4 regions of the Bacillus sp. WC2503 genome follow, and region 3 is predicted to be linked to each of the others. Evidence: riboswitches for the same ligand, from Rfam matches in the RefSeq annotation. Region 3 holds a riboswitch; each other region holds the start of a gene.
What was found. A riboswitch is a leader RNA that binds a small molecule or an ion and turns the genes downstream of it on or off. The one in region 3 is predicted to bind S-adenosylmethionine.
Positions count from the first base shown of each region.

Region 1: it holds a riboswitch for S-adenosylmethionine, as region 3 does, so the genes downstream of both, ACUN26_RS03920 (Na+/H+ antiporter NhaC family protein) here and metK (methionine adenosyltransferase) in region 3, are expected to answer to the same signal.
Region 2: it holds a riboswitch for S-adenosylmethionine, as region 3 does, so the genes downstream of both, ACUN26_RS00665 (sugar ABC transporter substrate-binding protein) here and metK (methionine adenosyltransferase) in region 3, are expected to answer to the same signal.
Region 4: it holds a riboswitch for S-adenosylmethionine, as region 3 does, so the genes downstream of both, ACUN26_RS24900 (MetQ/NlpA family ABC transporter substrate-binding protein) here and metK (methionine adenosyltransferase) in region 3, are expected to answer to the same signal.

Region 1 covers NZ_JBQYMD010000001.1:723,545-725,729, reverse strand. The annotation lists gene ACUN26_RS03920 (Na+/H+ antiporter NhaC family protein) at 1-926, opposite strand, end outside; SAM riboswitch class I at 1,021-1,126, opposite strand; gene ACUN26_RS03915 (DUF402 domain-containing protein) at 1,247-1,765, opposite strand; gene gltP (glutamate/aspartate:proton symporter GltP) at 1,836-2,185, opposite strand, start outside.
Region 2 covers NZ_JBQYMD010000001.1:117,547-119,731, reverse strand. The annotation lists gene ACUN26_RS00670 (NCS2 family permease) at 1-851, shown strand, start outside; SAM riboswitch class I at 943-1,048, shown strand; gene ACUN26_RS00665 (sugar ABC transporter substrate-binding protein) at 1,137-2,185, shown strand, end outside.
Region 3 covers NZ_JBQYMD010000001.1:3,966,441-3,968,625, reverse strand. The annotation lists gene pckA (phosphoenolpyruvate carboxykinase (ATP)) at 1-846, opposite strand, end outside; SAM riboswitch class I at 1,075-1,196, shown strand; gene metK (methionine adenosyltransferase) at 1,366-2,185, shown strand, end outside.
Region 4 covers NZ_JBQYMD010000001.1:4,806,522-4,808,706, reverse strand. The annotation lists gene ACUN26_RS24905 (NAD(P)-dependent alcohol dehydrogenase) at 111-1,019, shown strand; SAM riboswitch class I at 1,100-1,214, shown strand; gene ACUN26_RS24900 (MetQ/NlpA family ABC transporter substrate-binding protein) at 1,299-2,111, shown strand; gene ACUN26_RS24895 (methionine ABC transporter ATP-binding protein) at 2,124-2,185, shown strand, end outside.

The DNA of each region.
Region 1 (2,185 bases), 3.2 Mb from region 3:
ATTAAATATTGAATCCCACCATTATATTGAATTAGTTCAACCATACCTCCGATTAAAATAGCAAGTAATACTAACTCCATCATACCGCCCATTCCAGTCGTTACACTTTTAAAGAAACTCTCCAACGTGTAACTTCCATCTATAAGACCGATAGCGCCAGATAATACAGTTCCACCAGTTAACACAATAAGTACATTCCAGCCAAGTAGCGCGGTAATAAGTACTCCTGCATACGGTAAAATCTTTATCCAATCAAAACTATGAGCTTTAACCTGCGTATCACTTCCTGAAGTAATTATTACTAATAGTACAATTGTAATAATAGCAGCTGGCAATACAATTAAAAAGTTCGTTTTAAACTTATCTTTCATTTCTGTTCCTTGCGAACGAACAGCTGCGATTGTTGTATCTGAAATAAATGATAAATTATCACCAAACATCGCTCCACCAACAACAGTAGCCATCGTAAGTGCAATTGAGATATCAGTTTGTCCACTAATACCTACAGCAATCGGTGCTAACGCTGCAATTGTTCCCATTGAAGTTCCCATCGCTAATGAAATAAACGCACCTATAACAAAAATTCCAGCTACGATAAATCCTGGTGGCAAAATAGTTAACGCTAAATTAACAGTTGAGTCTACTCCGCCCATTCCTTTTGCTGTTTCAGAAAATGCACCTGCAAGTACAAAAATTAATACCATAATCATAATATCCGGATTTCCTGCACCTTTAGCGAATCTTTCTACTTTCACATTAAAACTTTCTTTACGATTCATCACCAAAGCAATTCCTACAGCAATTGAAATCGCTACAAGTATCGGCAATTTATAGAAATCACCCGTAATAATTCCAGAACCAATAAATAGCGCTAAAAATATCCCAAGTGGTAATAAAGCTAAACCATTTCCTCTCGTTTCTTTCAAAGTACCATCTCTCCCTAGTTTCAACCTTTTTTTAATGAATAACAAAAGACCTCTTCCAACGAGAAGAGGTCTTATACATCTATAAGGAACGCTCTTCTCATCTTTCAAGCACATGCTTGCTGGATTTGGCACAGCACTCTAAAATCGAGTCCGCTGCCGAGGCATCGTAGGGCCAGTCCCTCCGCCTCTCTTTATAAGAAGGTTTCATATTTATTTTTTAATAATAATTTCTTCCCTAACTTTACTCGCTTACAAAACAAAAGTCAATTATTTTTTGTATAGATTTTTTTGGTAATTATACAAAAATATGAATACACCAATCATTTTAACTTTTTGATTTCTTTATCTAATATTGAAATCCAATAAAATTCACTATTGTTTATGGCTTCCATGATCCATTTCGTTGTTTGCCAGGCTAATTCATATTCTTCCTTTGTAACATCACCATTTTTATAAGCGTCCTCTAACTCATCTTCATCCAATACATACATCTTACCATTCGGCAATAGCACTACATCTAAATATAAATCATCAAAATACGGTAAACCCCGGTCGTCTATTTCGTATTCTTTCGTCACATCAATATAATATTGTACTAAATTCCCCTTATTATCTAACATAGCTGTAATCGCAAAGTTTTTCCCTTTTATGAAATACTGAATCCACGTATACTCATTACCTGCGACACAAATTTCTTTACCATCATATTCTTTATAACTAGGTTCTCTCACCTTTTTTATGTCCAGTATTCCTAGCATGCCCTCTTCTACTTGCTTAACCATATAATCCTTCTCTATTAGTCGCTTCCACGAAGAACCGTCACCATATTTACGTTTCATTACGCCCGCTCCTCTTCTATATATAGAAAAGCTCCCACATATATTATGTGAGAGCTTGTTCATATTATAATTAAGCTGCTTGACCCTTTTCAGATATCTCTTTTAAATAGGCTTGTCCTTTTTCAGCGTCATATTGACCTTCCCACTTAGACATAACTACAGCTGCTAAAGAGTTACCTACAACGTTAACTGCTGTACGAGCCATATCTAGAATACGGTCAATACCTGCAATAAAGGCTAAACCTTCTGCTGGAATACCTACTGTACCAAGCGTTGCTAATAATACAACGAATGATACGCCCGGTACACCTGCGATACCTTTTGATGTAACCATTAATACAAGTAATAATGTAATTTGTTGAGAAATAGATAAATCAATACCGTACATTTGTGCTAAGAAAATAGCCGCAATTGCTTGAT
Region 2 (2,185 bases), 3.8 Mb from region 3:
TTACAAAAAACGATGCAAACTTAGTTGGACTTGGTGATCTTCACTCTGCTCCAGTTCTACTAGCATTAGCTGGACTTGGAATTACAATTGTCCTTATGTCTTTAAATGTAAATGGTGCGCTATTTATCGGCATGCTATTAACTGGTCTTATCGCTTTCTTCACAGGACAATTAACGTTCTCAAACGGTGTTACATCAATGCCTGGATTACCAGAAGGAATTATCGTATCAAATCCAATTACTGCTGTATCTGATGTAATTAACTACGGATTATACGGCGTTGTATTCTCATTCTTCCTTGTTACACTATTCGATACAACAGGTACACTACTTGGCGTTGCGCAACAAGGTGGATTTATGAAAGACGGAAAGCTTCCAAAAGCAGGACGAGCTCTTCTATCTGACTCATTCTCAGCAACAATCGGTTCTATGTTCGGAACAACACCATCAACAGCTTACATTGAATCTTCTGCTGGTGTTGCAGCTGGTGGCCGTACTGGTTTAACAACAGTTACAGTAGCTGTTCTATTCGCATTAGCAGCTTTCTTTGGACCATTAGTGAGCGCTGTATCTGGTGTATCAGCTATTACTGCACCATCACTAATTATCGTTGGTAGTCTTATGATGGGTTCAGTTCGCCACATCGATTGGGATTCATTTGATGAAGCATTCCCAGCATTCTTAGTAATCTTAAGCATGCCACTTACATCAAGTATCGCAACAGGTATCGCACTTGGATTTATTTCATACCCACTTATGAAAGTGGCAAAAGGTAAATTCCGTTCTGTTCACCCACTTGTGTATGTATTCGGAATCTTGTTCGCTTATCAATTGATATTCTTACCACATTAAAATCCCTCTTTCTGAGGGATTTTTTATTTTCAAAAAACATTTGACAACTGTACAGAATCATGGAATAATTCAAAATAGTTAAATATTCGATGTCTTATCAAGAGCAGGTGGAGGGATGAGCCCTACGAAGCCCGGCAACCGACCCATTTATGGGCACGGTGCTAATTCTTACAACACGTTGTGTTGAAAGATAAGAGTAATATGATAAGACGTCTTTTCTATATGAAAAGGCGTTTTTTATTTTCACTCCCTCCCCTCTCTTCTTAGTTTAGGAGGGATTTTTTTATGAAAAAATTGTGTTCCATCGTACTTATTTTTCTATTACTTACATTGACGGCTTGTACAAATGAACAAGATGCTATCTCTTCACAAAAGCAACAAACGGTGAAAAAAGTAACTACAACAGTTGAAAATCATTTACAAACAGAAATTCCAAAGCAAATAAAAAAGCCATTAAAAATCGCATTAATTATGCAAATGTCTATCGGAACTTTTTCCTCTCAATATATTGAGGGCGTCAAAAAACAAGTCGAGCTATTTGGCGGTAGTGTACAAGTCTACAATTCTGATAACGATTTAGCAAAAATGGCTGCAAATTTAGATACTGCTATTAATTCAAAAGTGGATGGTATTTTAATTGATCATGGCCGATCTGAAGCATTAAAACCTGGGGTAGAAAAAGCGTTACAGGCGAACATTCCCGTAGTCGCGTTTGATAACGATCTACGCTTACCAGGTGTAACGATTATTGATCAAGATGACTATAGTCTTGCATGGAAATCATTAAAAACGTTAGCAGAAGATTTGAATGGACAAGGAAATATCGCAGTCGTATGGGTTGGCGGATTTGCTCCAATGGAACGTCGTAACGTTATCATTGATGCTTTTTATAAACGGTATCCAAATATAAAAGAAGTTGCGCGATTCGGTACTGCTAGTAATAACACACCACTTGATACACAAACACAAGTAGAAGCTTTACTAAAAAAATATCCGAAAGAAGGAGATTTACAAGCCATTTTCGCTTCGTGGGATGAGTTTGCTAAAGGAGCTGTTAAAGCACTTGAACAAGCTGGTCGTACAGATATAAAAGTATACAGCATTGACTTAAGTAATGAAGATTTACAACTTATGCAAAAAGAAAACTCACCTTGGTCTGCTACGGCTGCAACGGATCCAGCTGAAGTAGGGAAAGTTCAAGTACGATTCTTATACAAAAAAATTGCCGGTGAACAAACGCCAGATATTTATTCACTAGAACCTTATTTAGTAAAGAAAAATAGTTTACCAAAAGAAAATATAACAATGGATCAATTATCAAAACATATAAACGG
Region 3 (2,185 bases):
TTCTTTCTCATGAGAAAGGTTTACACATTTCGCATAGCAACCGCCTTCAATATTGAATACACCGTTATCAGACCAACCATGCTCATCATCACCGATTAATTTACGGTTTGGATCAGCAGATAAAGTTGTTTTACCTGTTCCAGATAAACCGAAGAATAGTGCTACGTCACCTTCTTCACCTACGTTTGCAGAGCAATGCATAGAAAGAATATCTTGTTCAGGTAGTAAGAAGTTCATAATAGAGAAGATTGATTTTTTCATTTCTCCAGCGTATTCTGTACCACCAATTAGTACGATACGTTTTTCGAATGAAACCATGATGAATGCTTCAGAGTTTGTACCGTCAATTACTGGATCTGCTTTAAAGTTCGGTGCAGAAACAATTGTAAACTCTGATTCATGAGTTGTTAATTCTTCTTCAGTTGGACGAATAAATAATTGATGTACAAATAGATTGTGCCATGCATATTCGTTAATAACTTGAATTGGTAGGCGATAGTTGCGATCGGCGCCTGCAAATCCTTTGAAGACGAATAACTCTTCTTTTTCTTTTAAGTATTCTAAAACTTTAGTATATAATTTATTAAAATGTTCTTCAGAAATCGGTTGGTTCACAGCTCCCCAAGCAATTTTGTCAGCAACCGATGCTTCTTTCACAATAAATTTATCTTTAGGAGAACGTCCTGTGTATTTTCCTGTTGAAGCAGAAACTGCACCAGTAGAAGTTAATTTCCCTTCATTTCGCATTAATACTTTTTCCACTAATTGCGGAACACTTAGTTGAATCTGTGCATTGCTTCCGTTCAATAATTCATGTAAACCGATTTGGACATTCACAGTACTCATATTTATATACCATCCTTTTCATTTAATGAAATATTTCTCGTAATCCCCATCAAGAGTATAACACAATTATATAAATAATGTATACTATTTATTTATTTTTGTTTGTGTGAATGTATTATTTCCTTATTAATATTTCATTCCAGGCGTATTGAGAAAAACTTTCAGGAAAATGTGAATATTAATTGACAAATGAATATCATTTCTTTAGTATAGGTTGGGACGGATACTCTCTTATCCCGAGCTGGCGGAGGGACAGGCCCGATGAAGCCCAGCAACCTCACTTGTAGTGGTAAATACATGTGAATAGGTGCTAAAACCTGTGCGAGGCTAATGGTCTCGAACGATAAGAGCAAAGGGCAAAAAGCAGTATGCAAGTAGCAAATTAAACCTTTCCTCTATGTTAAGTAGGAAAGGTTTTTCTGTATGCTTGTGTGGGAGAATAAATGTATGTCGCAGTTTGTGGCAAATTAAGGATGAGTTCCGTACAATATATACAATTACTGTAGGGAGGTTTACCACATGACAAAAAAACGTCATCTGTTCACATCTGAGTCTGTAACTGAAGGACATCCAGATAAAATTTGTGACCAAATTTCTGATTCAATTTTAGATGCGATCTTATCAAAAGACGCAAATGCACGTGTAGCTTGTGAAACAACTGTAACAACTGGTTTAGTATTGGTAGCGGGGGAAATTACGACTTCTACTTACGTAGACATTCCAAAAATCGTTCGTGAAACAATTCAAGGCATTGGTTACACACGCGCAAAATACGGATTCGATGCAGAAACTTGTGCAGTTTTAACATCTATCGATGAGCAATCTGCTGACATCGCTATGGGTGTTGACCAAGCGCTAGAAGCACGCGAAGGTCAAATGACTGACGCTGAGATTGAGGCAATTGGTGCAGGAGACCAAGGTTTAATGTTTGGTTTTGCATGTAATGAAACACAAGAATTAATGCCACTTCCAATCTCGCTTGCTCACAAATTAGCTCGCCGTTTAACTGAAGTACGTAAAGATGACACATTATCATACTTACGTCCGGATGGAAAAACGCAAGTTACAATTGAGTATGATGAAAATGGTAAACCTGTACGTGTAGATACAATTGTAATTTCTACACAGCATCATCCAGATGTTACATGGGAAGAAATCGATCGCGATTTAAAAGAGCATGTAATTAAAGCTGTAGTTCCAGCAGAATTAATGGATGGAGAAACGAAATTCTTCATTAACCCAACTGGCCGCTTCGTAATTGGTGGACCACAAGGTGATGCTGGTTTAACAGGACGTAAAATCATCGTTGATACTTACGGTGGATACGCTCGCCACGGTG
Region 4 (2,185 bases), 840 kb from region 3:
TTTCCTATGAAATCTATATAATTTTTAATCTATATTCTCTATATAGAGACATGTTTAATGAAGATCTTAAATATGATGTAAATAATAACAACTCATTTCAGGAGGTTATTATGAAGGCGATTATTTGTACACAATATGGACCACCAAACGTTCTCCAGCTTCAAAATGTAGAAAAACCTAAACCTAAAAAGAACGAAGTATTAGTTAAAATTCGCGCAACAAGTGTATCGACTGGAGATTGTAGAATACGTGGCTTTAATAGTCCCCTCTTATTTTGGGTTCCTATGCGGATCATATTAGGTTTTAGAAAACCGAGAAAACCTATACTCGGCGTAGAGTTATCCGGTGAAATCGAAGAAATTGGAACAGATGTAACTCAATTTAAAAAAGGAGACCCAGTTTTTGCATTAACAGAACTAAACCTTGGTGGTTATGCCGAATACACATGCGTGCATGAAAGTGGATTAATAGCATTAAAACCTACCAATGTGACATATGAAGAAGCTGCCGTTATTCCTTTTGGCGGAACTTCAGCATTGCATTTTCTGAGGAAGGGCCGTATAAAAAAAGGGCAACAAGTGCTCATATACGGCGCCTCTGGATCAGTAGGAACAGCTGCTGTACAACTTGCTAAATATTTCGGCGCGACCGTTACAGCTGTTTGTAGTAATTCAAATTTTGAACTAGTGCAATCTTTAGGGACTGATAAAGTAATTGATTATATGAAAGAAGATTTTACTAAACAGGGCGAGAACTACGATATTATATTTGATGCAGTTGGAAAATATAAAAAGTCTCTTTGTACAGACGCATTAATGCCTAATGGAAAATATGTATCTGTTAACGGAATGATGGCAAAGGTCAGTAAAGAAGATATGAACCTACTAAAACAACTAGTTGAAACAGAAAAGCTAAAACCTGTTATTGATAGAACTTACCGATTAGAAGAAGTTGCAGAAGCCCATACGTATGTAGAAATGGGCCATAAGAAAGGAAACGTTTCGATTACCTTAAAATAAAATATATTCAGAAAATAAAGTTGACAATTCCTTTTGTTAGATTTACTATTAGTACCATATTTAAAAACTACATATACATACTCTTATCAAGAGTGGCGGAGGGACTGGCCCGATGATGCCCGGCAACCGAGCTTATAACGTATAAGCTAAGGTGCTAATTCCTGCAAAACGAGTTTTCGTTTTGGAAGATAAGAGAGGAACCTATTTCGTCTATTCGGCACCTCTCTTATTTTGAGAGGTGCTTTTTATTTTGGAACGTATATTAAGGGGGAATTATAGATGAAGAAAGTATTATTGAGCATTGTAAGCGGAGCAGTACTATTATTAGGCGCATGTGGCGCAAATTCAGATAAAGATGTAAAAATATTAGACGAGAAAAAGATTACTGTCGGTGTAACAGGTGGACCACATGAACAAATTTTTGAGAAGATTAAAGAAGTTGCGGCAAAAGACGGTCTCGACATTGATATAAAAATATTTAATGATTACGTAGCACCAAACGTTTCGTTAGATGAAAAAAGTCTTGATGTAAATAGCTATCAAACGAAATCATATTTAGATGTATTTAAAGCCGAACGCAATATGAAATTAACTGAAGTATTTTCAACAGTAACATTCCCAATGGGCGTATATTCTAAAAGCTTAAAAGATGTAAAAGAATTAAAAGAGGGCGATGCAATCGCTGTACCAAATGACCCAACGAATGAACTTCGAGCTTTAAAATTATTTGAAAAAGCAGGGGTTTTAAAAGTTGATCCAAAGGCTACAGAAAAAGCGACTGCAAAGGATGTAATTGAAAACCCGAAAAATTTAAAGATTGTTGAATTAGAAGCTTCTCAATTACCAACGCAATTAAGTGAAGTGAAAGCAGCTGCAATTAACACAAACTTTGCATTAGGTGCAAAACTAAATCCAGCGAAAGATTCCATTTTCCGCGAAGGAAAAGATTCACCATACGTGAACTGGGTCGTTGTTCGTACTGAAAATAAAGATGATGCTGTTGTAAGTAAATTAAAGAAAGCTTATCAATCTAAAGAAGTAAAAGAATTTATCGAGAAAAAATTTGATGGTTCAGTTTTACCATCTTGGTAGGAGCTGACGATAATGATTGAATTAAAAAACGTCTCCAAAGTATTTACAACAAAAAAAGGGACTGTTGAGGCTCT